2 linked regions of the Cellulophaga sp. L1A9 genome follow. Each later gene encodes a partner of the first gene's protein in a complex. Links are inferred from orthologs where the notes say so. Each region holds a gene or a part of one and is shown on either strand. Other genes may lie near its edges.

Region 1 (15,531 bases):
TGCAATTCTTCTTTTCTAGAATTTACTTGATTTTCTGACGTTATTGCTTGTCTCGTTTCTCTAGCAACAAATTCTTCAATTGATTTTTTGCTCGCTGTTGGATTAATATAAAAATCGTTGAATTTGGTTTCCTTTGATTCTGCTTTATAATCAGATTTTACGGAAGCAACCCAATTTCTATCCTTAGAAAATTTTGTTGCTTTCTCATTACCTGTCTTTTGCATAGCATATTGGTAACGCTCTACATAACTATCACGTACTCCAGCTCCATCACTTAACTTAAAAAGTTTCGTGTACCAGTGTAATGCGGTCTCATAGTTTTCACTTAAAAAATTGGCATTACCCAAATCTTCATATATTTCTTTTTCTGAATATCCTAAGTTCTTTAAAGTCTTAAAATTTTCATTTCGTTTTGTGTTTTCTATTTTTTCAGATTTTGACATTCTATCAGAATCTTGTGCTTGAGTACTGTAGCATGAAAATGCAATCATTGTTGCAAAAAACACGTTGTAGGTTAAATTATTTTTCATAACTAATTCGATAAAGGGGTTAATATCTTCGACAAAATTCACTATTTATTCCTAGAGAATAACTAACAAAAAATCATAGGTTTTGATTAAAAACATGCATTTCATCGAAAAAATAGGTTTTTAAACCGATATTTGCCACTAAAAAAATGAAATTTTAGTGAAAAAAAATCAATTTTACCCAAATCATCTCCTTCAAAAAGCAGAATTTTAGTTAGATATTTACACTAAGCATTAATTAAATCAATGAAGTATTACGTAGTTATTCCTGCTCACAATGAACAAGACTTTTTAAAAGGAACGTTACGCTCTCTTGTAACGCAAAAACTCCTTCCTAAAAAAGTGATTATTGTCAATGATAATTCTACAGATTCTACAGAAGCGATTATCGATACTTTTAGTTCTGAATATCCTTTTATCACAAAATTGAATACCCTTTCGTCTACAGAACATATGCCAGGGAGTAAAGTAATTAATGCCTTTACTAAAGGTTTACACCTATTAGATGATGACTATGACTTTATCGTGAAATTAGATGCAGACCTTATACTCCCTTCAAACTATTTTTCTGAAATAGCCACAGTATTTAAAACAAACAATACTGCAGGTGTTGTAGGTGGGTTTGTTTATGAAAAAAACAAACTAGGTGAATGGCAGCTTAACCACCCGATGCACAAAAAACATGTGCGTGGAGCATTTAAAGCCTATTCTAAGGCATGCTTTAAAGCCATTGGGGGTCTTAAGAACGCAATGGGATGGGATACCGTAGATGAACTTCTAGCTCAGTATCATGGTTTTGACATAATTACCTTAGAAGGTTTAAATGTAAAACACTTACGCCCTACCGGTAATGCCTATAATAAAAAAGCAAAACAGCTTCAAGGGAAAGCTATGTATAGGATGCATTATGGCTTTATAATTACATGTATTGCCTCCTTAAAAATGGCGTTTAAACAACAAAAACTAAATGCCTTTTTTGATAATATAAGGGGATACCTAAATGCGAAAAAGCAAAAAACCCCCTTCTTGGTAGCACCAGAAGAGGGTAAGTTTATTCGTAATTTGCGATGGCAAGGAATTAAAAAACAATTATTTTAAAACCTCCGCAATTGGTTTACCTGTAGTTCCATTAGGGAACGCAATGCCTAACATTGCTGAAATTGTAGGTGCTATATCTGGAATTTCAGTAGGAGCTACTGTTGCTCCCTTTTTTATTCCTTTCCCAAAAAACAGTAAAGGAACATGTGTATCATAATTATATGGAGAGCCATGCGTAGATCCTGTACTCCCATATTGAATGTAATTTGGTTTCAATACCAGCATCACATCTCCTGATCTTAATGGGTTATATCCATTCTGGATAATATAAGGAATGCCATGTGTATAGTTATTTTCTAACATTTGCTCCGCAGTAAACACGCGCTCATAGATACCATACGTCATGAATTCATTCGCAATTTGTTCTTCTACCTCTCTTAGTTCTAAATCTAAATTTTTTACAATCTTGTAATCTAAAAATACTTGACCGTTAGATATGTTCTTAACAATATCTTCAGTACCATACGTATATTTTAAAAACTGCGTAAACTTATCCTTCAAAGCATTATTATCTGTATATCCTGCAGGTATTTTTTGATCTTTTAAATAAGAAGGTACATCTACTGCTGCATGATCTGCCGTTAAGAATACTGTATATTCTCCTTCGCCAACTTTTTTATCCAAAGTATTTAATAGTCGTTCTAAATCGGCATCCAAATTGATATAAGTATCTTCTACTTCCTTAGAATTAACACCATACATATGTCCTACATAATCTGTACTTGAAAAACTTACGGCTAAAAAGTCGGTAATCGCATCTGCTCCTAAACTTTCGCCATCTAAAGCTGCAATGGCAAAATCTGCTGTTAAACTATTCCCAGAAGGCGTCGCTTTAAGAATGTCAAACTGACCATTTTCTTCCCAAAGGGCAGGAATATCATGTGGAAAAGCAGTACTCATTTCTCCTTTAAATTTCCCTTCATAGGCATTATCATCTGTACCACTTTCTAAGTACGTGTCTATACTCTTAAAAGTATTCCATGGTTTTTTATACGAAACTGCTTTCCCTGAGGCATTAAAATCTAAAACCCATTTTGGTAAATCACTTCTATAAAAACTACTTGTAATCCAGCGTCCTTCATCTTTACCATGAAACCAATACGCGGCATTTGCAGTATGTCCTGCAGGTAAAACTGCACCTCTATCTTTAAGTGCTATTCCTATTACCTTACCTCGCATTTGTGTATGCAACCGCAATTCATCGGTTACTGTACTCACTACATTTTGAAAAGGAGATACTTGACCAGCATCTGAAGTAGTCCCTACGGAAGTGTAATTTGCATCAGAAACACAATAAACTTCTTTATCTAGTTCCTTATCATACCAATTATTACCAATAATTCCGTGCATGGCAGGCGTAGTACCTGTATATACTGAAGCATGACCAGGACCGGTATAGGTAGGCGCATAATTGAAGTGGTTATTTTTACAATTAAAACCATCATTCATTAAGCGCTTAAAACCGCCATCGCCATATTGATCATAAAAACGGGTTAAATAATCGTAACGCATTTGATCAACAACAATTCCCACAACTAATTTAGGCCTCACAAAAGGAGCCGCTATTACTGTTTTTTCTTCTTTGTCTTTTTTAGATTTGCGTTGCGCTAGCACTGTAAAACTTGTAAAGCACATAAATGCAGTAAATAAGCTTACAGCAGAATTCTTATAATTCATCAGAAATATTTTAAGGGATAAAAGTAAAGAAATAAATAATTCTATATTTGAATAAAAAGTTAAATCGAAATTAAGAAAGCCACTTTAGAGGTAACGACTAAAATTAGGTTCAAAACCAGTTCTTTTTTCTTTTCTTATAATAACAAGTTACAAACGATTTAATATTATTATTTTTACATCAACTAGATTCTATTAATTAATGAACTACCTAGCATCAATTGGCAGTTATTTTATTATGATACGTGAGGTTTTTAAAAAACCTACAAAGTGGAGAATAATGAAATCGCTTATTCTTAAAGAGATAGATGAACTTATTTATGGCTCTTTAGGAATCATCATTTTTATATCGTTTTTTATTGGTGGCGTTGTTGCCATACAAACCGCCTTAAATATGACGAACCCATTAATCCCGAGAAACCTTATTGGCTTTGCTACGAGACAATCGGTTATTTTAGAATTCGCACCTACATTTACGTCTATTATTATGGCGGGTAAAGTAGGCTCATACATTACTTCTAGCATTGGTACCATGCGCGTAACGGAACAGATAGATGCTTTGGAAGTTATGGGCGTAAACTCTTTAAATTACTTGGTATTCCCTAAAATTATCGCACTATGCCTATATCCCTTTGCGATCGCTATAGCCATGTATGTGGGTATTTTTGGCGGATGGATTGCTGGTGTATTTGGCGGATTTAGTACAAGTGCTGATTTTGTGGAAGGTATTCAATTAGATTTTATTCCGTTCCATGTGACGTATTCCTTTATAAAAACCATAATTTTTGCATTTATCATTGCAACGATACCTTCTTTTCATGGGTATTACATGAAAGGCGGAGCTTTAGAAGTTGGTAAAGCAAGTACAACATCATTTGTATGGACGAGTGTTGTGATCATTATTGTAAATTATGTATTAACACAATTATTACTAGGATAATGATAGAAGTAAATGACATACACAAATCATTCGGAGAATCTGAAATCTTAAAAGGAGTTACTACGCAATTTGAGAAGGGTAAAACCAATTTAATCATTGGCCAAAGTGGCTCGGGTAAAACGGTCTTTTTAAAATGTCTTTTGGGACTTTTTGAGCCTGAAGAGGGGTCTATCTGTTATGATGGACGAACCTATTCTAGTCTGTCAGGAAACGAGAAAAGAGATTTACGTCAAGAAATGGGAATGGTCTTCCAAGGAAGTGCCTTATTTGATTCTATGACTGTAGAAGGAAATGTAACCTTCCCCCTAGAGATGTTTACCAAGCAATCTAAGTCTGAAATGCAAGATAGAGTTGATGCCGTTTTAAAACGAGTGAACCTCATTGATGCACACCATAAATATCCTTCAGAAATTTCTGGAGGGATGCAAAAAAGAGTTGCTATTGCTAGGGCAATTGTAATGAACCCTAAATATTTGTTTTGTGATGAACCCAATTCTGGATTAGATCCTAAAACAGCCATTCTTATTGATAACCTTATTCAAGAGATTACAGAAGAGTATGATATTACTACAGTAATTAATACACATGATATGAATTCTGTAATGGAAATAGGCCAAAAAATTCTTTTTCTAAAAAATGGATTGAAAGAATGGGAAGGCACAAATAAAGAGATATTTAAAACCGATAACGCTGCCGTTACCGATTTTGTATATTCTTCTGAGTTATTTAAAAAAGTACGTCAAATGTATATTGAAGAACGTAATTAGTCTACTTTTTCTCTTACTTCTATTTTAGCATTCTTTAAACGAAGTTTTAACCATTCCGTTATCTTTTGAGTTTCAGCTTCAGCTTGTGCTTTCTTAATATTTTTTTGCCAATGCACTTCAAAAATAGGGATCGTATCTAATTTTTTAAAATCTGTTTCTATCGTATAAGAATAACTCAATGATTCTAACTCTTTATAATTCACTTTCGCTTCTGCACTAATGTCTTCAAAAGGTATTTGAGAATTTTTAAGCTTATTTAACTTAGTTAAATCTTCCTCCAATATCTTAATTCGCTCGTCTTTTGTCAGCACTTCTGCCTTTTTAGACTCATAGAGTTCGTTTACATATTTAAACTGATCTATAGCTTCATTTTTAGAACCTTGAATAATCTTTAGATCGGTATCCTTAAGTTCTCGGTAATCTTCATTTTTAATAGACCTCCAACTTGCAATGATATTATCAGGAACAAGTTCTTCTCCCATAAACATAACCTCAATAGAAGATTTTTTACTTTCCGTTTTACTTCCAAAAAGAAAATCAAAAAAAGTTTTATCACTACCATGATACTCAATATTGGTAAAATTCCCTAAGAACATTCCATTCCCAGAGAATTGATATTTTGCTACATTATTAGCTATAAATTTTTGCGCTTCACTTTTAAATTTTGATTCTTTCCATGCTTGGAAAAAAGTAAAACTAGCAGGAATCATCACTAAAATAGCCACTAATGAGGCTAATCTGGCGATTGTTCTTCTGCGTTGAGAATTGGCATAACGCACCATTGGAAACCCTAAAATCTTGATGACAATAAATGTTGCCAAACCAATAAAAATGGTATTGATTGTAAATAAATACATGGCACCACTAGCATAATCCCAATTGCCTATTGCGAGCCCAAAACCAACCGTACATAAAGGTGGCATTAAGGCAGTTGCAATTGCAACCCCAAAAATAACACTGGCAATGGTTCCTTTTTTTGCCCGTGCAATAACTAGTGCTAAACCACCAAAAAATGCAATTAAAACATCTCGAATATCTGGTGCAGTTCGCGCCAAAAGCTCAGAAGACTCATCCCGTAAAGGAAAAAATTTAAAGAATAAAAAAGCGGTGAGAATACTCAACACGACCATAACTCCAAAATTCTTTAAAGACCTGCGTAACGTATCAACATCATTAATCGCTAGTGATAGCCCCATTCCTAAGATTGGACCCATTAACGGCGAAATTAACATTGCTCCAATCACTACGGCTGTAGAGTTTGCATTCAAACCAATAGACGCGATAAATATAGAGCATATCAAAATCCATGAAGTATGCCCCTTAAAAGGAATATCGGCTACAATAGAATCTCTAGTTGCTTCTTGGTCTGTATTTTTCCTAATATCTAATAACTCAGATAAAAATTCTTTTGTAGACCCTAGTAAACCCTGAAAATCTTTTTTAACCTCGTCGCCTTTTGCTTCTTCATTACTATTAGGCGCAACATGGTCTTTATTTAAATCGTCTTGCATATATTAGGTATACTGCTTACCAAACTTATCTTTCACCTTGGTAAGTACTTGTTTGATATCTTGTTCTTTAGATTTCGGATAGATTAATAAAACATCTTCCTTATCTACGATAATATAATCATTTAAGCCATCAACAACAACAACTTTGCCTTTTGGAGATCTAATCATATTTCCTTTGGCATCCTGACTTAAAACTTGGCTATTGACTACCGCGTTATTGTCTTCGTCTTTGTCTAACTTGTCATAAAGAGAACCCCAAGTACCTAAATCATTCCAATCAAAAGTTGCAGGTTTTACATAGATACTTTTCGATTGCTCCAAAATAGCATAATCAATAGAAATATTCTCGGCTTTAGGATAGTTCTCATTAATAAATTCTTGCTCAGTAGACGTATTATAAACACTCATGCCTTTTTCAAATAATGCATATTGTGTTGGTTGATAGTTTTTAAAAGCATTAACAATTGTTTTAACACTCCACATAAAAATACCAGCATTCCAAAGAAAATTACCTTGTGCTAAAAATTCCTTAGCCGTATCATAATCAGGTTTTTCTCTAAACTGATTTACTTTCTTTAATCCTTCGGTACTTCCTTTTTCAAATTCTATATACCCAAATCCTGTATTAGGAAATGTAGGTTTGATCCCTAGAGTACAAAGAACATCTTCCTTTTCACATTTATCAAAACAAGCTTCTACATCTTTTGCAAATGCCGACTCATCTTCAATCCAATGATCACTTGGTGCCACAATCATAACGGCATCTGGATTCTGTTTTTGAATTTTTAAGGCTGCATATAAAATACAAGGAGCCGTATTACGCATTGCTGGCTCTAAAACAACCTGTTCTTGTTTTACTAATGGCAACTGTTCCAATACTAAATCATTATACCTTTCATTGGTCAAGATTAGAATATTCTCTTTAGGAACAAACTTATTTAATCGTTTAAAAGTCTTTTGAATTAACGTATCTCCAGTACCCAACATATCATGGAACTGCTTAGGGTTTTCAGATGTACTTATTGGCCAAAACCTTGATCCTACTCCACCTGCCATTAAAACGGCGTAATAATTTTTATTCATTTTATTAGTCTTTTATTAGTTCTACTTCTGCATTTGGCTGAAATAAATACATTTTACCTGTAGCCATTTCAATGCATTCATATCGTTTTACTTTTCTGTTCCCTTTTTTAAAAATGCGCCCATTATGTATTCTAAAAATACTTCCAATAGGTATTTCAAAAACGTACGAATTTTCCTTTAATTGTTCGTCATATTGTTTTAACGCCAATGACAACCGCGCATCTGTATCACTGCTCGCACTTGGATTTTTAAAATGATTAGCGATCAATGGCAATACTTTATTAGGAAATACCTCTGGGTGAATAAATGGCAACATGAGCCCTTGAAATGTTCGTTTCCACTCTAAACCATGAGGCTTTATTTGACGACCAAACTTTTCAAAGGCCACCAAGTGTGCAATTTCGTGCACTAATGTTATTAAAAAGCGGTACTTATTTAAAGATGCATTGACGGTAATCTTATGAGAACCATCTGTTAACTTACGGTAATCTCCATGACGCGTTACACGTTGATTAACAATTTTTAAATTTACACTATTATCCTTAATCAATGTGATGCATAACGCAACAGCACGTTCAGGGATATATTTTTCTAGTGTTTTACGCATCAAACAAAAATAAGATAAAAATCAAAAAAAAGTATTTGTACGTGCAATTTATGGAAGAAATAATACAATCTTAATCTACGACTATAGAAAATAATTAAAAATAGTTGTGAGCCACATCTTTCTGACGTATCTGTAACGATTACCCTTTAAAAAGCAATAAAACAAAAAGTCTTTTGAAATTTTTAGAAATGAAATACCCCCTTAATCGCGTTGGCAAGGTAAAAGAACAAGTAATCCTGATGTAGCTCTGAGTAAAAAGGCATAAGAACACAAATACTAAGGAGTACTGCTGCTCACCTGAATAAGTTTTCCGTTAAACAATTTATTTCCAGTTAGTGAAAATTCTTTGATATAAGATGCCATTTCTAAAGCTGTATTTGGTGCCTGATAGCCTGGAAAAGCCTCTTCTAACATTTCTGTTTGTACGGCTCCTAAAGCGAGTACATTAAATGACGGCCCATTTTCTTTAAACTCCTCGGCCCATAACTCTGTTAACGTAATTACAGCTGCTTTACTAGAACTATACGCAGCTAAACCGGGAAATTTTAAACTTCCTTGCACGCCACCCATAGAACTTATGGTTACCACATGACCTGACTTATGCATTCGGGGCAAAACAGCCTGAGTAATACTTGCTACGCCAAAAACATTTACGCGATACACCGCTTCAAATTCTTCTTGAGACGTTTCAAGAAAGGGTTTATTTAACAACATTCCTGCATTATTAATAAGAACATCAACTTGCTCCCAAGTGGAATTAATAAAATCATGCAGAATTTCTAAATCTTTAGAGGAAGATAGGTCGAAAGGAAACGTAGTAATATTTGGATGATTTAACGCCAAAATTGGTTTGTCATTTCTAGACAACGCCAATACTTGATGACCATCATCTGCAAATAATTTAGCCATTTCAAAACCAATACCTCTACTAGATCCCGTTATTATAATATTTGCCATCCTTTAATTGTATTTTATTTCTTTGGTAGGTGCATTAATAATACCGGTTACCATTGGAATTGATTTATTAACAACAAGAGCCATGTGATCAAAATCCATCAGTTCAGCTTCGTCATCAACGCCATGATAATGATCAAAGTTTGTAAAGTCAAACGTGCAAAACGTTTGAGAAGGAACATTAAATTCGGTATGAAACGCATAATTATCTGAACGCTTAAACAAATTCATTTTCTGTGCAGATGGCAAAAATCCAATAAGATTTTCTCCTGAATAATCATTAGCAATTTCTGCCAAATTAGTACTTTCATACCCTGTTACATACATAAAATAATCCTTGTCCTGCAATGCTACACCAACCATCTCAAAATTAAGCATGGTATATAAATCTATATTTTTCTCCTTTAAGCGTTTCGCTAAATCTTTAGAACCTAAAAGCCCTTTTTCTTCTGCTGTAAATAAAGCAAAAATAACGGTGCGCTTATTCAGCTTATTCGACGCAAAATAACGTGCTAGCTCTAACACTGTTGTCGTGCCAGATGCATTATCATTCGCCCCGTTTGCTATTTCATCTCCGTTTTTAGGAGAAATTAAACCAATATGATCATAATGTGCACCAATAACTACTACTTCATTTTTTAAATTAGGATCATTGCCTTCCAGCACTCCTACAACATTATATGCCGGCTTACTAAAATTTGATATGGTGTCTTTATAGCTATTAAAAAATGGTTTTATCCCATTGTCTTCAAATATCTTCTCAATATAGTTTGCTGCTTTTTCAATTCCCTCACTACCCGCTTCTCTTCCTTTTAATTCATCAGAAGCCAAAAAAGTAATAATAGCACCTACATCTTTAGAGCTGCTAAAATCAGTAAACGGGATAACCGTTCTAGACGAAACAGGAGCAACACCATCTGTTGTTGTTTGACTTCCTCCAAAAAGGCCACCTTCTGTGGCTATAGGTTTTATATTTTCAGGATCTGTTTCTTTCATTTTGACAGCCCCACATGCTACTAATAATAAAACTAAAGAAAAACAAGCTATTGATTTCATATTGCACTATTTAGATTTTAAAGATAAAAAAAGCATCCTAATTACTTAGGATGCTTTTAAATTATATTATACTTTTATTTTTATTAAGCTAACATGGTCACTGGATTCTCAATAAATGAACGTAACGTTTGTAAAAACTGAGCTCCTGTTGCGCCATCTACCGTTCTATGATCACAAGCAAGTGTTAATTTCATAGTATTACCCACAACAATCTGTCCGTCTTTAACAACTGGTTTTTCAACAATTGCGCCTACAGATAAGATCGCTGAATTAGGCTGGTTGATTATTGACGTAAAACTTTCAACACCAAACATTCCTAAGTTAGAAACTGTAAAAGTACTACCTTCCATTTCGGCAGGTGTCAATTTCTTATTTCTAGCTTTTCCGGCTAAATCTTTTACAGAAGCACCAATTTGAGATAATCCCATTTGATCTGTGAATTTCAATACAGGAACTACTAAACCATCTTCGACAGCAACTGCAACACCAACATGTATATGTTTATTATAGCGTGTAGTATCTCCATTCCAAGAAGTATTTACTTGTGGATGCTTTCTAAGCGCCATAGCACATGCCTTAACAACTAAATCGTTAAATGACACTTTAGTTTCTGGTAGGCTATTGATGTAAACTCTTGAAGCTTTTGCATTGTCCATATCTACCTCTATATTAAGGTAGTAATGTGGTGCAGTAAACTTAGATTCTCCCAAACGTTTAGCGATAACTTTACGCATTTGGTTGTTCTTCACATCTTCAACACTTTCTTCACCTACTGGTAACGTGAATGCTGCACTTGCACTAGAAGCTTTCGCCCCTGATGAAGCTGGAGTTGCTGCCGCTTTTTGAGCAGGAACAAAATTCTCTACATCTTTCTTTACAATTCTTCCGTTGTCTCCAGAGCCCGTAACCTCATTTAAGTTTACACCCTTTTCCGAAGCAATTTTCTTAGCAAGTGGCGATACAAAAATTCTTTGTCCGTCTTTAGCAACAATTTCTTGAGTTTCTGCAGGAGCACTAGGTGCCGCCTTCGTTTCAGTTTTAGCAACTTCTTTTGGAGTTGCTGTTGCTGCTTTACTTTTAGCTGCTGAAGGCTGTGAATTCAAAATAGGATTTATATCAGTACCCTCTGGGCCTATTATTGCTAAAATAACATCAACAGGAGAAGATTCTCCTTCTTGAGTTCCTATATACAATAATGTTCCAGAATAGAAAGACTCAAACTCCATTGTAGCCTTGTCTGTTTCTATCTCTGCAAGAATATCTCCTTCTTCAACCTTATCACCCACTTTTTTCAACCAAGAAGCTACAGTACCTTCTTCCATGGTATCACTTAAACGTGGCATGTTTATGACTTCAACCCCTTCAGGAATTTCAACAGCTTCTGCCGCAGCATCACTAGTTTCTAGTTCTGCAGTTGCTTCTTCTTTCTCTTCAGCTTTTACTTCTGGAGCCGAAGCACCTTTCAATAAACCTGAAACATCTTCTCCTTCATCACCAATAATAGCTAGTAAAGTATCTACTGGAGCACTATCTCCTTCTTGAATTCCAATATGAAGTAATGTTCCTTCATTAAAAGATTCAAATTCCATAGTTGCTTTGTCAGTTTCTATTTCTGCTAAAATATCACCTTCTTCAACTTTATCACCTACTTTTTTTAACCACTTAGCTACAGTACCTTCTTCCATGGTATCGCTAAGTCTCGGCATATTTATTACTATTGCCATCTAACTATAATTTATGTTGTAAAAATGGATAATCTTCTTGTTCGTAAACCATATCATACATTTGGCTTATTGGTGGGAAATCTGACTCTTCAGCAAATTTCTCACATTCTGCTACTAACCCTTTAATTTTTTTGCCTATAGCATTAATCTCGTCGTCAGTTGCATATTTCTTATCCTTAATCACCTCTAGAACTTGTGTGATAGGATCTATTTTTTTATACTCTTCAACCTCAGCTTTTGTTCTATAATGCTGAGCATCGGACATAGAGTGACCTCTATATCTGTACGTTTTCATTTCTAAGAAAGTTGGTCCTCCTCCAGAACGTGCTCTTTCAATGGCTTTACTCATTTCTTTAGCAACAGTAACAGGATCCATACCATCTACAGGTCCGCATGGCATTTCATAACCTAGACCTAATTTCCAGATGTCTGTTGAATAAGAAGTTCTAGCCACCGATGTTCCCATTGCGTACCCATTATTCTCACAAACAAAAACTACTGGCAATTGCCAAAGCATTGCTAAATTAAAAGTCTCATGCAATGAACCTTGTCTTACAGCACCGTCTCCCATATAACATAAGGTTACAGCATTGTTCTTTTTATATTTATCAGCAAAAGCCAAACCAGCACCTAATGGAATTTGACCTCCAACGATACCATGCCCACCATAAAAACGGTGTTCTTTTGAGAAAATATGCATTGAACCTCCCATACCTTGCGAAGTACCAGTAACTTTACCGAATAATTCAGCCATTACCCTTCGTGGATCAACACCCATACCAATTGGCTGCACGTGATTTCTATATGCAGTAATCATCTTATCTTTTGAAAGATCCATAGCATGAAGAGCTCCTGCCAAAACAGCTTCTTGTCCGTTATAAAGGTGTAAAAACCCTCTAACTTTCTGTTGAATATAAACAGCTGCTAATTTATCCTCGAATTTTCTCCAGAACAACATGTCTTCATACCATTTAAGGTAGACCTCTTTTGTGATTTTTTCCATTTAAATATGAATTTATAGAACTTATTCACTTCTATCCACTTTAGAAGTAAAAATTGAAAAGCAAAAATACACATATAAATCAATAGGGGAAAAAATTTATAGAAAAAGCGCATGGTCTGCTAAAAATAAAACGAATACTTCTTTAAAAGTGAGAATTTCGTAAAAAAAAATAAAGCTTAGTAAGATTCTTCTATTCTAAAAAGAAACTACTGAAAGCTAAGGGCAATATATCGGATAGCGAATTTATTTTTATAACCTCTCCTTTTTCACCCATTAACAAAATACTAATAGGTTGTTTTTGTTTTTGCTCATACTCAATCATCGCTTGCCTACAGTTTCCACAGGGTGCAGCTGGTTCTTCTACAGCGTAATTTTTTGAAGTTGCCGTTATCGCTACAGATTTGATAATGACTCCAGGGAATTTTGCTCCAGCCTGAAAAATAGCCACACGCTCTGCACATAACCCTGAAGGGTATGAGGCATTTTCCTGATTGTTGCCAATTACGACTTCTCCGTTTTCCAACAAAACAGCAGCGCCAACATAAAAATTAGAATAAGGCGCATAAGCATTAGCTCTTGCTCCTACTGCCTGCTTCATGAGCTGCACATCTTCTTTTTCCAATTGATCTATTGACGGGTATACTTCGTACTCTATTGTTATTTGTTTCTTCAAGGCTATTTTTTTTTGAAAGGTAGTAATTTTCGATATTATTTGATTCTAAAATAAAAAAATCCAAATTCGAAACTTAAATTTCGAATTTGGATTTTTATTTTATGACTATGGTATACTTAATCGTTGATAAACTCTTCTCCTAAATTAAAGGTTAAAGAAAAACGCAATGTATTCTCTAAAGGGTTTTGTATTTTAGATGATGAAAACAAATACGATAAATCTACTTGAGCCGCTTTAAATTTAAATCCTGCTCCTAGTGAGAAAAACTTTCTTGATCCTTTTTCTTCGCTTTCATTAAAGTACCCTGTACGTAACATAAACGCATCCTGATAGCTATACTCTGCACCAAGTGCCCATGTAAATTCTTTCAGTTCTTCCGAAAAACCATCAGGAGCATCATTAAATGATTTAAAGACACCACTTAAAAACCCTATTTCTTGGTATTCCGTATTATCGACACTATCAATATCCCCATCCTCATCAAAATCTTGAGGGGTTGGTACTAATAATTTATTAAATTCTGTGGATAAGGCTAACTTATTATCTGCATCGAAAATAAAATCAAAACCAGTTCCAAATTTTAAATTTGTTGGTAAGAAATTTTCTTGCCCGCCTTCGTCATAAGAAATCTTATTTCCTAAGTTTGAAAGGTTAAAACCTAATCTCCAGCGCCCATCAAAATTATCATAAGCGATTTCTCTTGAACGGTAAAAACCAGCAATATCTACTGCAAAAGCACTAGCCGCCTGGGTATCTGCTGAACCTGCTTGATCAGGAAATTTTAAATTGGAGCTAATAAAACGCGCTCCCACAGCCATAGCAAAAGTCTCGCTAAGCTTTAATGAATAGGAACCATCAATAGCAAATTCATTTGGTTTTGTTGTTGTTCCCGGATCATTTGCAAATTGTCTAAGTTCAATTTCTCCTAAGGTAAAATAGCGAATACTCGCAGCAAAAGCGCTACCGTCGTCAATTTTATTATAAAAACTAGCATTTAGTAATGCGATGTCTGTTATAATACTCTCTAAATATGGTGTATAACTTATTCCTATTCCCATTTTCTGTTCTGCAAAAGCAAATTTCGCTGGGTTCCATTGCTGTGAATAAGCATCAACTGATGTTGCTATACCAATATCTCCCATACCAGAAGCACGAGCATCTGCAGAAATTGTTAAAAAAGGAACTCCGGTTGTAATAACACGCTCGTTTTGAGCGGATACTTTAGACAAACCTATAATTAAGGCAACTACTAATAATTTTTTCATCTCTCGTTTTCTATACTTAAAATTTACTTGGTATACAGGTTCTTATTATGTGTTCTAAATAAAAAGTTATATCGATAACATAACAGTAACGTTAGATTTCAAAAAAACTTATTCAAAAGGAAAAAAAAGCAAAAATAATTTTTCTGTCCTATATAGTATAGTGAGAGAATTTAGAGATCATGTCGAATAAAAATCCCTATTTCATAAAAAAGAAAAAAAGAAAATACTAATACGATTATTACTGCGTTATTAATCTGTAAATACTATTTGGCTTACAAAATTAAAAAACTATAAATATTTTAGATTTGAATAAAATATTCTTTAGAAAACACCGTTCTTTAAGCCGAAAGCAGTAATTGCAAACCAAAATATAATGATTTACCTAACTACATAAAGTAGTTATTTTATTGAACTCAAGTCCTAATTATGAAAAAACAATTCATCAAAGTTGTACTCTCTTGCGCCGTTATTGCAGGTGGTTTTAGTAGTTGTAAAAATTCTTCTTCTTCAAAAAACACTTCAAGAGCTACAGGTTGGAAAATAAATGCAAAGGAAGGTGGTTTTCAACACAACACAGATTACAAAGAGCAAGAGACTGCTCCTGGTTTGGTTTTTGTTGAAGGCGGTACCTTTACAAAAGGTAAAGTAC
Region 2 (15,485 bases), 3.2 Mb from region 1 along the record:
TTTAGTATTTGTTTTGTTTTATCTGATACTTTAAACCGATTATCTGCTCTTTTCCCAATGACCCAAAGTATGGCATCTTCACTGCAGAGTAACCACTGCTGTTCTTTTTCGAATTGATTCAGCTTTTCGTCTTTAAAATACTTACTCAATTTTTTAACACCTTTCATTCCAAAAGGATAAAAATAGTCGCCTGTTTTATATTTTCTTACAGTTAATGGAAACTTTATATGTTCCTTATCCACATATAACGTGTTGAAATCTGTATTTGTTATCTTAGAGACCTCTTCAATTTTTAAGGCTAGAGGAGTTTCTAGCGTGCATGTCTCATCTGCAATAAAATAAACACCATCAACTACCGCATTTAATTCTTGTAGGTATAAATTGTCACGATCTTTTAATAAGCGATGGCTAGACGAATGCAATTCTTTACCGCTCATAGCAGTTAACAAATCTATAATTGCTGAAGCATCTGTAAAACCAAACGGTTTAAACAAATGATAGATCGTGGACTTTAACGCATGTAATTTCTGAAGTTCGGCTATAGATATAGTGTACACATTCGTATCGCTTTTAAAAAGAGATTTCCGGACGTCCCTAATGTAATCGTGAAACACACTCGCTGTTTCACTTAAATACTGCTGACTCTGCAGGAAATTATTCAAAAAAGAAGGGTGTAATTCCTTTAGCTGCGGAACAATTTTATGTCTTATTTTATTTCGTAAATATTTTGTTTCCTTATTGCTTTTATCTTCCCGCCAAGAAATAGAAGCCGTATTTGCATAGTTTAAAATCTGTTCTCTTGAAAACGCTAAAAGTGGCCTAGCTATGGTTGCTGTTTTTTCAGGTATTCCTGTTAAACCGTCAATTCCGGTACCTCGTGATAAATTAATCAGAAAAGTTTCCAGACTATCATCAGCGTGGTGCGCAGTAACTAAAGTTGGTATTTCGTGCCTTGATTGCAACTCAGAAAACCAAGCATACCTCAGTTCTCGCGCAGCAATTTGCAAAGATACCTTATGCGTATTCATGTATTTCGTAGTATCAAAACTAGTCACATAAAAAGGCATTTTAAATTCACTCGCAAGAGCTTTCACAAAAGCTTCATCTCCATCACTGTCTGTTCCTCTTAAATTAAAATTACAGTGAGCTAAAGAAAATTTTAGACCTATCGCATTACATAAATGAACTAGTACGATACTATCAATCCCACCACTACAGGCTAATAAAAAATGCTTGTTTTTTAGTTCTGGAAAATGATCGCTGATATGTAGTTTAAATTGTTCTAGCACAGTTACAAAAGTACGTAAGAAAAATGAAGTCTATAGGTCTCTTTCCTCAATTATCTTCAAGTACCTGTCGCATTGCTTTTGCTTTTAGCAAACACTCTTGATATTCATTTTCGGGTGTTGCTTTTGCCGTAATAGCACTACCTACGGAAAACGAGACATATTTTTTGGTTTGGTTGTAAAGAATACTACGGATTACTACATTGAAATCAAAATCTCCTTCAGGGGTAAAATACCCCACGGTACCACTGTACAATCCTCTTTTAAAACACTCTAATTCTTCGATGATTTTCATAGCAGAAACTTTTGGAGCGCCCGTCATGCTTCCCATTGGAAAGCTATCTCTAATAATAGCTACGGGGTTTTTATCCGCATCAACATGGGCAATTACCGTAGAAATCATTTGATGTACCTGATCAAAGGAGTACACTTTACAAAGTTCTTCAACTAAAACTGTGCCTTTGATCGCATTTTTTGACAAGTCATTTCTCACTAAATCAACAATCATGATATTCTCAGCTCTTTCCTTTTCATCTTGAGCCAAAAGAAGTTTAAGCTTGCGATCTTCATCTTGGTTTTTAGAACGTTTTGCAGTCCCTTTTATAGGCTGAGAAATTAGTTTTGAACCCATTTTTTTTAAATACCGCTCTGGGGAAGCACATAAAAGGTATTTATCATCTAACTTTAAAAAAGTAGCAAAAGGAGCCTTAGATATTTTATTTAATTTTTGGTAGACTTTTAAAGGTTCAATGCTATGATTTTCCGCATAGAACTCTTGACAATAATTAGCTTCATAAATAGCTCCATGCTTAATATAATCAAGCATGGTATTCACCCTTTTAAAATAGTCATCTTTAAAAATTCGCATTTTTATATGAATATCTTTTACGGTTTTAGTAGCCTTTTGTTCCGTTGCATTTACGCCTTTTAGTATTTCCTGATAATCTTCTTCAATTTCATCATCAACCATATTTAAATAATCGAACTCTAAAACTTCTCCACAAATTCTAATTATTTTTTTAGGTTGAAAAAAAAACAGGTCCGGAAATTCAACTCCATCAGGATTCGCAGAATTAAGTTGTTCTACGTCATTCTTTAAATCATAGGTTAAATAACCAAAAATCCAATCTTTGGTTTGTTTTTGATACGTCTTTAAATCTTCAAATGCATTTTTATCATCTGTTTTTATAGAGGTCAATGCATCCACTGCAATAAGGGCATCAAAAGAACCATATTTTTGTTTATGGTCGTTACTATCTAGCCAAACAACTTCATAAAATTGTTGTGCCCATTGTAATATCGAATCTTTAAGAAGGAGTGAATTCTTAAAACTATAGGTAACTTTTTTTCGCAATACTTATGATAATTTAGCTAAAAAAATAGACAGTGCTTCTTGATGTTTTTTTGCTAGTTCATCGTCTACAATACCTTTAGATTCCTCAAAATTTTCATTAAATGAAGGAAGTGAAAATGTAGCAACAATCTCTGCTCCAAAACGTGGTAATAAATTTTCAATAGTTTCTAAAGCACTACTACCTCCTCGTTTTCCTGGAGAAGTAGATAGCAATAATATTTTAGTATCCGCTAAAAAATTTTTATCCACTCGAGACAACCAATCCAAAAGATTTTTAAAATAGGAAGAAGGGTTACTATTGTGTTCATTAACGCCTATAATTAACCCCTTCGCGGCTTTAATTTCACTATTTAATTCTACCAAAGAGTTTACAAAACCATTATTTTTCTCTTCATCATAGCTATATAAAGGAAAAGGGAAATTGGCTAAATTTAATACCCGTATGTCATTCCCATCAACTAATCCAGCTGTATATTGAACAAATTTGTAATTTATGGATATAGAAGAGTTACTTCCTGCAAAAGCTAAAACTGTAGACATACGTTTATTTTTTTAGATTATTACAACGAAAATAAAGTAATTAGGGCCAATATGTGTAAAATTTATTTAATTTTGCGGTACTAAACATCTAAAATTACTGTTTAACAGGTATATACAGTAAATTATTTATGAAATGATAAATAAACCGGACAGACTTTACTTTATTGATGCCATGCGTGCGTGGGCAATATTAATGATGCTACAAGGACATTTTGTAGATGGTTTACTGGACAATGCTTTTAGGGATACTTCTAACATGGGGTACACTATTTGGCTGTATTTCAGAGGGATTACTGCACCAGTCTTTTTTACTGTCTCAGGGTTTATATTTACCTATTTATTAACCAAAGGAGATAAAACAGGGTTTAAAAACCCGAGAGTTGCAAAAGGCATTAAGCGTGGTTTACAGCTATTATTTATTGGATACCTTTTGCGCTTGAACTTTTGGGGCTTAATGGTGGGGCAAATTTACGATACCTTTTATTTGGTTGATGTATTGCACTGCATCGGTTTGTCTCTATTGGGAATTATAGCGCTTTATGTTATCACCGAAAAAAGAAAAACACTCTTCCCAATTGCGTTACTTTTAGTTACAGTATTGCTTTTCATATTTGAGCCAAATTACAGCAAATGGGTACACGCCTATTTGCCACAAACTTTTGCAAATTATTTCACCAGAGCAAATGGATCTGTGTTTACAATTTTCCCATGGTTTGGCTATGCGACTTGTGGTGCATTTTTATCTTTAATTTTCGCAAAGTTTAAAAGTGCAAAATACCTATACCCTGTTGCCATAAGTACCGCTATTCTAGTAGGTACTGGTCTATTGTTTGGTTCTTCATCTGTATTTTTATACTTAGCAGAAACTACAAAAATCCAATTGTTTGCAGATATATTCTTCAACAATTACTTATTTATTCGTTTGGGAGATGTACTTCTCGTTTTTGCTGTATTTATGTTGCTAAGGAAACTTATGACAAACAGTACCTTGCTTAAAATGGGGCAAAGCACATTATCTATTTACGTAGTACATTATATTATACTTTATGGAAGTTTTATAGGAGTAGGTTTTTATTATTTCTTCAATCACTCCCTATCTCCAACTGTAATTATTCCAGGCGCAATTGCTTTTATGGTGACTTGTACTTTTTTAGCTTTACAATATGAAAAACGTAAAGTAGTCATTAAAGCTACGATAGCTAGTAAAGTAAAACAGGTTGCTTTAATTCTAGAGCCATGGAGTTCTTTTGCTTTAAAACTGAGTAAGGATCTTTTTGTAAAATTAAGAACGGCTACCCTTAAGTTATTTAGATTGGTTAAAGATTAATACGGTACTTCTCTTGGTATAACAAATTCTATTATCTTCACTCTTTTTTAAAAAAAATTATATGAGTGAAGAGAAATATTCTCCTATTGCAGTAGATTTAGAAAAAGATAAAAATTACGGATGGTGTACTTGCAGCCATAGTAGTAACCAACCATTTTGTGATGGTTCTCACAAAGCACATAACGCAACACCTTCCCTTCGATTTTCTGTAGAAGAAGATAAGAAAGCATATTTGTGTACGTGTAAAAAAACAAGTAACCCTCCGTATTGCGATGGTACGCACAAAAATTTATAGTAGAAAAAAGCCATCTTAACTAGAGATGGCTTTTTTATGATATTCAAATATTAAAGTATAAACAGCTTAGCTTAAGAAAACTGATTAATCTTTATTATTTCTTCCGGTGAAAATGCTAAATTATCTAAGGCTGCTACGTTTTCTTTTAATTGTTGTGAAGAACTAGCTCCAATAAGAACCGATGATACCGTTGGTCTTTTCAATAACCAAGCAATCGCCATTTGCGATAATTTCTGGCCACGTTCCTCCGCTATTTTCGCCAATCCTTTTATTTTTTCAAGATTCTCCTGCACCTGTGTCGTTTCTAGATACGTAAAATTTTTCGCCGCCCTAGAATCCTTTGGAATACCATGTACATATTTATTGGTAAGCATTCCTTGCGCCAGTGGAGAAAAAGCAATGCAACCAACTCCTGCTTCATCTAAAGTATCTAGCAAACCATTTTCTACCCATTTATCAAAAATAGAATACCGTGCTTGGTGCAGTATAAAAGGGACGCTCATCTCTTTCAATAATCTGGCTGCTTCTTTGGTTTCCTCTGGTTGGTAGTTAGAAATCCCTACATAAAGAGCTTTCCCTTGACGTACAATATCTGCTAGCGCACCCATTGTTTCTTCTAGTGGCGTATCTGGATCAGGTCTATGGTGATAAAAAATATCTACATAGTCTACCCCCATTCTCTTTAGACTTTGATCTAAACTGGCGATTAAATATTTACGAGATCCCATATTACCATAAGGACCAGGCCACATATCATACCCCGCTTTGGAAGCTATGAACAACTCATCGCGATACGCTTGAAAATCTTTTTTAAAAATGGTCCCAAAGTTTTCTTCTGCAGACCCGTAAGGAGGTCCATAATTATTAGCCAAATCAAAATGAGTAATTCCCAAATCGAAAGCCGTTCTTAAAACTTCGCGTCCGTTTTGAATGTTATCTACAAAACCAAAATTATGCCATAAACCTAAAGATATTGCTGGAAGCAAAACTCCACTTTTTCCTGCACGATTGTAGGTCATGGAAGTATACCTATCAGAATGCGCTTGGTAGTTTTCTATTCCTGTTTTGTCATTTATCTGCATCTATGAGATTTTAAATATTCCTTACTATTATTTTTCATTTATATGAACGCAACCCTCTTTTAAAGAAATTAAGCACTTTATTAAAAATAAAAAAGCCTATCAAATTTAAATACTGATAAAACGAGTATATAAATTTTGATAGGCCTATATGAATTCTATTTTAGATTACACGTGTAGCGCTCTATCTTCAGTCGCTGCCAGAGCAGCTTCTTTTACCGCTTCAGCATAGGTTGGATGTGCGTGACTCATTCTAGCGATATCTTCAGCAGAAGCTCTAAACTCCATTGCTGTTACGCCTTCTGCTATTAAATCTGCAACACGAGCACCAATCATATGAACTCCTAAAACTTCATCTGTCTTTTTGTCTGCAAGAATTTTTACAAATCCGTCGGTATCCCCACTAGCCCTAGAACGTCCTAAAGCACGCATAGGAAAAGAACCAGATTTATATTCAATACCCGCCTCTTTTAATTGCTCTTCTGTTTGCCCTACTGCTGCAACTTCTGGCCATGTGTAAACAACACCTGGAATTAAGTTGTAATCAATGTGAGGTTTTTGTCCTGCCAAAATTTCAGCAACTAAAGTCCCCTCTTCTTCCGCTTTGTGCGCAAGCATTGCACCTTTAATTACATCACCAATAGCATAAATATTAGAAACATTGGTTTGTAAATGCTCATTTACAGCTACTCTACCTCTTTCTTCTAATTTTACGCCAGCCGCTTCAAGATTTAATCCATCGGTATAGGCATGACGACCTACTGCAACTAAACAATAATCTCCAGTGAAGGTAATTTCTTCTCCCTTTTTATTATCCGCTTTTACGATAACTTCATCTCCTTTACGTTCTACAGATTTTACTTTGTGAGAAAGTTGGAATTTTATTTTTTGCTTCTTCAATACTTTCATTAATTCTTTAGATAACGCACCATCCATCCCTGGAATAATACGATCCATAAATTCAACAACAGTAACTTCTGCTCCTAGTCTTTTATATACTTGCCCTAATTCTAGTCCAATTACACCACCACCGATAACAATCATGTGTTTTGGCACTTCTTTTAGCTTAAGCGCTTCTGTAGAGGTAATAACACGCTCTTTATCTAATTTGATGAAGGGTAGGCTTGATGGCTTAGAACCTGTAGCAATAATAGTATTTTTTGCTTCTATAGTTTCTGAAGTTCCATCTGCTTTAGCAATAACAATATGCGTAGCGTCTTTAAAACTTCCTGTACCTGTAAATACATCAATTTTATTTTTATCCATCAAAAACTCAATCCCTTTTGTTGTCATATCAACAACACCTTGCTTGCGAGATATCATCTTTTCTAGATTCAATTTTATGTCTCCAGAAATCTCAATTCCATGCTCTTCAAAATGTTTTATAGCATCTTCATAGTGATGCGAAGAATCTAATAATGCCTTAGAAGGAATACATCCTACATTTAAGCAAGTTCCTCCCAAAGTGCTATATTTTTCAATAATTGCAGTTTTCATTCCTAATTGCGCACAGCGAATAGCTGCAACATATCCACCTGGACCTGAACCAATAATGGCTACATCGTATAAACTCATAATTTTGAATTAAATTTTTATAAACATAACAAAATTAGCACTAATTTCTGGTATAGAAGCCTTCAAAGCCCTAAACTTCTGTTATAATAAACTACTATATAGCAATTGCTGTGGTATGCTTAACTTCTGTAATCACAAATGAACTTTGCGTACTTCCAATATGACTAATGGCTGTTAATTTAGAAACCATAAAACTTCTATACTCCTCCATATTGGTGACATGTACTTTTAAAATATAGTCATAATCCCCACTGATATGATAACACTCTACGACCTCTTTTAATTTTACTACTTCCTTTTCAAAATCGGTAACATAGTCTTTTGTATGCTGTGCTAATTTTACATGACAAAGCACTGTAAACTCTTTGTTTACTGTTTTCTTATTGACTATTGCTACATACTTAGCTATAGCGCCATGTTTTTCTAAACGTTTAATACGCTCATAAACCGCTGTTACAGATAGATTTAAGCTATTTGCATACTCTTTAGTGGTTTTTTTACTGTTCGCCTGAAGCAGGTTAAGCAGTTGAGTATCAATTTTATCTAATTTCATTCTGACAAATTTTCACTATTTATAGCTCATACATGAATATAACAAACTATAAATCTACAAAATATATCATATATAGTTTTATAATCTATACATCTAAGTATTCATTGATATATTTTAACAATATAGGTATTTTTAAGGAAGATTAAAGTGTTGATATATCCGCCGATTCAGTTTTTATGTTTGTTGATGTCTGGATTGGCGGATTACCCTTTTTATTAATTTAATATACTATTCGCTATGGATTACAAGGCTGCAGATAATTTACAAGATTTACAATTTTTCGGAGAATTTGGAGGTGTAAACCCTTCTATATCAGATTCCTCTACCTATACATTTATGGCTGCCAAAACCATGTTTGATACGTTTGAAGGAAATACGGAAGGCTGCTATCTTTACAGCAGACACTCCACACCTTCTAACCTATACTTAGGAGAAGCTTTAGCCGCCTTAGAAGGAACCGAAACAGCTAATGTGTATGCTAGTGGAATGGGTGCTATTACCTCCGTAATCTTGCAACTATGTGATGCAGATGACCACATTGTAAGTAGCAGAACTATTTACGGTGGTACCTATGCGTTCATGAAAAATTTTCTTAAAAAATTCAACATAAAAACCTCCTTTGTAGACACCACTAGTCTTGATGCTGTAGAAAAAGCAATCACCCCTAAAACAAAAATGATTTATTGCGAAGCGGTGAGTAACCCTTTATTAGAAGTGGCAGATATTGCAGCGCTCTCCAAATTGGCAAAAAAATATAATTTACCTCTAATTGTAGACAACACCTTCTCTCCTCTAGCCATTACACCTGGTAAGTTAGGTGCAGATGTGGTGATTCATAGTTTAACAAAATTTATTAATGGTACTAGTGATTGTGTTGCTGGTGTCGTATGTGGTACTGTAGATTTCTGTACGAGTTTAAAAGATGTAAACAGCGGTGCTGCGATGTTATTAGGAAGCACCTTAGATAGTTTACGAGCTTCTTCTATTTTAAAAAACATGCGGACTTTGCACATCAGAATGAAAAAACATGCTGAAAACGCACAGTATTTGGCAGATAAATTTCAAGAAGACGGATTAGTAGTTTCTTACCCCGGCTTACCATCTCATCCTGGTCATGAAATTATGAACAAACAAAGGAATAAAGATTTTGGTTATGGCGGGTTACTTACTTTAAATGTAGGGAGTTTAGACAATGCCAATAATTTGATGGAATTAATGCAGAAAAAGAATTTGGGATATTTAGCCGTTAGTCTTGGCTTTTACAAAACCCTCTTTAGTGCACCTGGAACATCTACATCTTCCGAAATTCCTATGGATGAACAGAAAGAAATGGGACTTGGTGAAGGTTTAATCCGCTTTTCTATTGGTTTAGATGATGATATAGCCCGCACCTATAAAATTATGAAAGCATGCATGGAAGAGTTAGGTATTCTGAGCACAGAACATGTAAGCGCATAAAATACCGTATAACACACTTGCAGGAATAGCGCCAAAATCGTATTATTACGGAATAACAAATCACATTTTTAATGCAAAATCAAAGCTTGAATCCTTCGGGGCCTGAAAATGAACACATTGTAGAAAATAAAGAGTTGAGCATTTGGGAAGCTCTAATTCCAGTATTCATTTTGGTAGGCATGTTGGCGTACAACGTATTTGTTTTTGGTGATGATGCACTAAGTGGCTCTAACCAATTTATTTTGTTATTAGGAGGTGCCGTCGCAGCTATTGTAGGTTTTTTTAATAAGGTTAGCTATGAGCAGATGATGGCTGAAGTTGCCGAAAATCTAAAATCAACTTCAGGAGCCCTTCTTATTTTATTAATGGTAGGTGCTCTTTCCGGTACCTGGCTCGTGAGTGGTATTATTCCATCGATGATTTATTACGGATTACAGGTATTAAATCCTACAATCTTTTTAGCCGCTTGTGTGGTTATCTGTTCTATCATATCGGTAGCAACGGGTAGTTCTTGGACTACTTCTGCAACCGTAGGTATCGCACTTATTGGTATTGGTAACACTCTAGGAATTCCTTTAGGGATGACCGCTGGAGCCATACTTTCAGGAGCTTACTTTGGAGATAAAATGTCTCCTTTAAGTGATACCACTAACTTGGCACCCGCTATGGCCGGAGGAGAGTTATTTACGCATATTAAATATATGTTTTACACCACCATACCTACTATAACTGTTACACTTATAGTCTTTATAATTCTGGGGTTCACTATAGACACAACAGGAACAGCAGATACAGCATCTATTTTAAATTCAATTGATGCTACTTTTAATATCACCGGATGGCTTTTTCTTGTTCCCGTTGTAGTTATCTTATTAATTTTAAAAAAAGCTCCTCCCCTTTTAGCTTTATTAATAGGAACTTTGTTAGGTGGAATTTTTGCTATTATTTTTCAGCCCGAAATTGTGATGAATCTTACAAATGCAGCCTCATTAACTTTTGAGTCCGCTTACAAAGGTATTTTAAATGCCATCACTGTAAAAACAACTATTACAACAGAGAATGCTGTTTTGAGTGATTTGTTTACCTCAAATGGAATGGCGGGTATGCTAGGGACTATTTGGCTCATTATTTGCGCCATGGTTTTTGGTGGTATTATGGATGGGATTGGTGCTCTAGCAAGAATAAGCAGATCTTTATTAAGCTTAGCGCAATCTACTTTTAGTTTATTTGCCAGTACGGTAGCAAGCTGTATTGCGTTAAACGTAACAGCATCAGATCAATACTTAGCAATAGTAGTCCCTGGAAAAATGTTTGCCAAAGCATATAAAGACAAAGGTTTAGCACCTGAAAACTTAAGTAGAACGCTGGAAGATTCTGGTACGGTAACTTCGGTATTAATTCCTTGGAATACCTGTGGCGCTTACCACAGTAGTGTTTTAGGAGTTCCTGTAGTAGATTACTTAGTCTTTGCCGTATTCAACTGGTTAAGTCCTATCATGACCTTAATATTTGCTGGTTTAAACATCAAAATCAAGCGATTGGTTACTGGAGAGAAGAAAGAAATCACTACAAAATAAGAATACTTAAAAAACAATTAAAATAGGTTTCTATGATAATCACTACATATGGAGCCTTTTATTTCTAATATCGTAAAATACTACCCCTAAAAATATCAAGTTCACAGCATTTGTTGGATGTCATTTCCATCATCAATAAATAGTATAGACCTATCAATTTTTTAAATATTTATTACGCCTATTCTCCTTTTCTAATCTTAATTTTACAGTAGCTAATAACACTAAAAATTATATAGAATATGTCAATAGTAGGTAAAAAGTTTCCAAGTTTAAGCGTAAATGCAATGAATGATTTAGGAGACACTTTTAAAATAAATGTTTTAGAGGAAGCTCAAAAAAATAACAAGAAAGTTGTTCTTTTCTGGTACCCAAAAGATTTTACTTTTGTTTGCCCTACAGAATTACATGCTTTTCAAGCTGCACTAGGAGAATTTGAAAAAAGAAATACTATCGTTATTGGTGCTTCTTGTGATACACCTGAAGTACACTTTGCATGGTTAAGTACTGCAAAAGATAATGGAGGAATTGAAGGAGTAACGTATCCAATATTAGCAGATAGCAACAGAAATTTATCGTCTACATTAGGAATTTTAGATATTACTAACGAGCAATACAATGATGAAACAGGTGTTGTTACTGTTGAAGGTGATAATGTAACGTACAGAGCCACTTATTTAATTGATGAAGAAGGTACTGTATTCCATGAAGGGGTTAACCACATGCCAGTAGGTAGAAATGTAAATGAATTTTTACGTTTGATTGATGCGTATACGCACGTACAGAAAAATGGCGAAGTTTGTCCTGCAAACTGGGAAGAAGGTAAAGATGCTATGCAAGCAAATGCTAAAGGAACTAAAGAATATTTAGCAAGTCACATTAACTAAATTTAAGGACCCCATTACTTTTTGTAATGGGGTTAATTTCTAAATTAACTACTTATGATTTTAGAATTAGAACAAGATAATTTACAAGAAATTATTGATCAAAACGAAAATGTAGTCGTTCAGTATTCTGCTACTTGGTGTGGCAATTGCCGTATTATGAAGCCTAAATTTAAAAAAGAGGCTTCAACAAATGAAAATATAACTTTTGTAATTGCTGATGCTGAAAAATTTCCAGAATCTAGAAAATTAGCGAATGTGGATAACCTTCCAACATTTGCGGCCTTCTCTGGTGGGAAATTAAAAAATCAAGTGCAAACAAATAAGTATGAAGTATTAAAAGATTTGATCGGTGAAATTACCAGTAATTAAACATTTAACGAACTTCATCCAGGAGAATGATGAAGATTACGTACACGAAACAATAGAAACACTTGAAGCACTAACTGAAGTTTCTTCTTTAAAAGATGAAGAACTTGATGTCATTGGAGAATTAATCTCTAATATGTATGGTGCCCTTGAAGTACACAAAGCCGTTAAAAGCGGAGCCACTCAAAAAGAAGCTTTAAATGGTTTCATGCAAAGAGTGATGGGTTCCATTGATAAATAATAAACCCAATTGAAATTTTAAAGTCCATTTGTACTCCGAATGGACTTTTTTTTATTTAAAATTTTTCAAAGCGAATTTTAACATTTGAAAGATATATTTTATAATTTCACACAGAATTAAACACAAACATAATTATGGCTATTGTAACCTTAAAAGGAAATAAATTAAATACTATAGGAAGTTTACCAGCAGTAGGTACTTCTGCTCCAAGTTTTTCACTTACAAAGAATGATTTATCAAGTGCAGATTTAGCGCAATACAAAGGAAAGAAAGTTGTATTAAATATTTTCCCAAGTGTAGATACGGGTACATGCGCACAATCTGTACGTCAGTTTAATACAGAAGCATCAGAATTAAAGAACACAGTGGTTTTATGTGTGTCTAAAGATTTGCCTTTCGCACAAGCTCGTTTTTGTGGCGCAGAAGGTTTAACTAACGTAGAAATGTTGTCTGATTTTAAAGATGCAAACTTTGGTACTACCTATGGGGTATCTTTTGCAGACGGCCCATTAGCACCATTACTTTCTAGATCTGTAGTTGTTTTAGATGAAGAAGGAAAAGTAATCTATACAGAGCAAGTTGCAGAAACAACAGAAGAGCCAAATTATAAAGCTGCCCTTGAAGCCCTTGTAAATGCCTAAAAAAGAGTCTTTTTTAGTAAATAGAATAAAAAGCGTCGGCTTCGCATTGCGTGGAGCCGTACTTTTAATTCGTACCGAAGCAAGTATAAAAATTCAGGTTTTTATAGCTATTGTAATGACCAGTGCTGGTTTCTATTTTGGGATTACTAAAACCGAATGGATTTTGCAAATATTTGCCATTGCTTTAGTCCTTGGCGTGGAAGGAATGAACACTGCTGTTGAAAAAATATCAGATTATATACAACCAGAATTTGATGAAAAAATTGGTTTTATAAAAGATATCGCTGCTGGAGCGGTAATGCTTGTATCTATTGCTTCATCCATTATCGGCTTAATTATATACCTCCCTAAGTTTTTTTAGAACGGTTATATCTTTCGCATACAAGGTAAATTTGTATTTTAGCCCTCTAGAATAAAAGATTTAATGGCAAAAAAGTCAAAAAGCTCAAAATCAACACCTCCTAAGAAAAAGGTGTCTTTAAAATTATCAAAACAAAATAAAATTATACTAGGAAGCTTAATCATGCTTTTTAGTGTAGCACTTTTTTTTGCTTTTATATCGTTCTTTTTCACCTGGCAAGACGATCAAAGTTTGCTCTCAGAATTTTCTAACCGCAATCAAGAAGCAAAAAACTTACTCAATAAATTTGGAGCAGCCATAAGTCATTTCTTCGTCTATAAAGGCTTTGGAATTGCCGCGCTAATTTTCACCTTTCTTTTCTTTGTGAGCGGACTACGTTTATTTTTAAGCTTAAAAGATACGGGGCTCCTAAGAAAATGGATTTGGGGATTGGTATTCGTTATATGGATCTCATTAACCTTAGGTTTCTTTGCAGAAAAAAGGCCACTTTTAGGCGGATTAGTAGGTTACGAGATGAATGACTTTTTGCAAGATTATGTAGGGAAACTAGGCGTAATTCTATTGCTGCTATTTGGTCTTATCGTCATCTTAGTACGCTTATTTAAATTGACTCCTGATCATATCTCTGACTATTACAAACAGAAGAAAAGTTCTATTTCTAAAGAATTTAAGGATGATGATGTTGCGGCAGAAACGTATTCTGAAGAAGAAGTAGAAGCACTTATTAAAAAAGAAGAAAAGCAAAAGATTGTAGAGACCTATACCCATAAAAAGGATATTCCAGTAATGGAAACCAATACTGTGGATAAAGATTTTGAAGTGACTATTCCTGTAGAAGAAGAAGTTATTGAGGAAGAGCTTCCTATGCAGGTGGAAAAAATAGTAGAAGAAAAAGAAGAAACCGATAATTTAGCCAGTAAATTGGTGGAAGATTACGGAGAATTTGATCCTACCTTAGAGTTGGGTAATTATAAATTCCCAACTATAGATTTATTAGATCAACACGGGGTAACCGGAGGTATTACTATCAATCAAGAGGAATTAGAAGAAAATAAAAACAAGATTGTAGAGACCCTAAAAAACTATAAAATAGGAATTGCGCAAATTAAAGCTACTATTGGTCCTACGGTAACCTTATATGAGATTGTTCCAGAAGCAGGAGTACGTATCTCTAAAATAAAAAACTTAGAAGATGATATTGCTTTATCGCTTGCCGCTTTAGGGATTCGTATTATAGCCCCTATTCCAGGGAAAGGAACTATAGGTATTGAGGTGCCCAACAAGAATGCCACTATTGTGTCTATGCGTTCTGTAATTACTTCAAGTAAATTCCAAAAAGCAGAAATGCAATTGCCTATTGCTTTTGGTAAAACCATTAGTAATGAGACTTTCGTTGTAGATTTGGCAAAAATGCCTCACTTACTTATGGCAGGAGCTACTGGTCAAGGGAAGTCTGTTGGATTAAATGCAGTACTAACTTCTTTACTCTATAAGAAGCATCCCGCAGAAGTGAAATTTGTCTTAATTGACCCGAAAAAGGTGGAATTAACCCTTTTTAATAAGATAGAACGTCACTTTTTAGCAAAACTACCCAATTCTGAAGATGCTATTATTACGGACAATACCAAGGTTATTCATACCCTGAACTCTCTTTGTATCGAAATGGATAATCGGTATGAGTTATTAAAAATGGCATTGGTACGTAATATTAAAGAATACAATGTTAAGTTTAAAGCGCGTAAATTAAATCCGAATGACGGACACATGTTCTTACCCTACATTGTTTTAGTGATTGATGAGTTTGCCGATCTTATTATGACGGCTGGTAAAGAAGTAGAAACACCTATAGCCCGTTTAGCACAACTTGCGCGTGCTATTGGTATTCACTTAATTATTGCAACTCAACGTCCTTCTGTAAACGTAATTACGGGGATTATAAAAGCCAACT

The links.
Region 2: the proteins of GQR94_RS04465 (region 1) and lpdA are in contact, whole or in part, in a crystal structure (PDB 1EBD), measured with the Geobacillus stearothermophilus proteins. The link is inferred for Cellulophaga sp. L1A9 from one-to-one orthologs. Residues at the interface, in WP_033016211.1 of Geobacillus stearothermophilus: Ile130, Ala131, Met132, Pro133, Arg136, Arg140, Glu141, Asn155, Arg157; in WP_049624544.1 of Geobacillus stearothermophilus: Pro340, Ser341, Asp344, Tyr345, Arg403, Asp406, Val408, Glu431, Ala432, Gly433, Asp438.

The regions. Positions count from the first base shown.
Region 1 is NZ_CP047027.1:1,024,769-1,040,299, forward strand. What follows is about bases 9,622-12,486. They hold GQR94_RS04465 (pyruvate dehydrogenase complex dihydrolipoamide acetyltransferase), read right to left. Parts: upstream 11,942-12,486; coding sequence 10,301-11,941; downstream 9,622-10,300. Other genes in these bases: GQR94_RS04460 (M20/M25/M40 family metallo-hydrolase), read right to left, coding at 9,622-10,217; pdhA (pyruvate dehydrogenase (acetyl-transferring) E1 component subunit alpha), read right to left, coding at 11,946-12,486. In the rest of the region: GQR94_RS04415 (cell envelope biogenesis protein OmpA), read right to left, coding at 1-530; GQR94_RS04420 (glycosyltransferase family 2 protein), read left to right, coding at 774-1,625; alkaline phosphatase PafA, read right to left, coding at 1,617-3,302; GQR94_RS04430 (ABC transporter permease), read left to right, coding at 3,502-4,239; GQR94_RS04435 (ABC transporter ATP-binding protein), read left to right, coding at 4,239-5,006; GQR94_RS04440 (DUF389 domain-containing protein), read right to left, coding at 5,003-6,517; GQR94_RS04445 (mannose-1-phosphate guanylyltransferase), read right to left, coding at 6,521-7,600; GQR94_RS04450 (SprT-like domain-containing protein), read right to left, coding at 7,605-8,207; GQR94_RS04455 (SDR family oxidoreductase), read right to left, coding at 8,484-9,164; more of GQR94_RS04460, read right to left, coding at 9,168-9,621; more of pdhA, read right to left, coding at 12,487-12,944; cdd (cytidine deaminase), read right to left, coding at 13,135-13,617; type IX secretion system outer membrane channel protein PorV, read right to left, coding at 13,734-14,882; gliding motility lipoprotein GldJ, read left to right, coding at 15,309-15,531.
Region 2 is NZ_CP047027.1:4,227,642-4,243,126, reverse strand. What follows is about bases 5,254-8,072. They hold lpdA (dihydrolipoyl dehydrogenase), read right to left. Parts: upstream 7,457-8,072; coding sequence 6,050-7,456; downstream 5,254-6,049. Other genes in these bases: GQR94_RS18615 (Lrp/AsnC family transcriptional regulator), read right to left, coding at 7,551-8,009; mgrA (L-glyceraldehyde 3-phosphate reductase), read right to left, coding at 5,254-5,884. Outside these bases: tRNA lysidine(34) synthetase TilS, read right to left, coding at 1-1,289; GQR94_RS18645 (anthranilate synthase component I family protein), read right to left, coding at 1,336-2,640; GQR94_RS18640 (NADPH-dependent FMN reductase), read right to left, coding at 2,644-3,180; GQR94_RS18635 (heparan-alpha-glucosaminide N-acetyltransferase domain-containing protein), read left to right, coding at 3,314-4,507; GQR94_RS18630 (CDGSH iron-sulfur domain-containing protein), read left to right, coding at 4,569-4,802; more of mgrA, read right to left, coding at 4,874-5,253; GQR94_RS18610 (aminotransferase class I/II-fold pyridoxal phosphate-dependent enzyme), read left to right, coding at 8,247-9,467; Na+/H+ antiporter NhaC, read left to right, coding at 9,539-11,044; GQR94_RS18600 (peroxiredoxin), read left to right, coding at 11,284-11,928; GQR94_RS18595 (co-chaperone YbbN), read left to right, coding at 11,983-12,297; GQR94_RS18590 (hypothetical protein), read left to right, coding at 12,278-12,535; tpx (thiol peroxidase), read left to right, coding at 12,670-13,176; GQR94_RS18580 (diacylglycerol kinase), read left to right, coding at 13,169-13,537; GQR94_RS18575 (DNA translocase FtsK), read left to right, coding at 13,601-15,485. UniProt on the Escherichia coli protein: Lipoamide dehydrogenase is a component of the glycine cleavage system as well as of the alpha-ketoacid dehydrogenase complexes.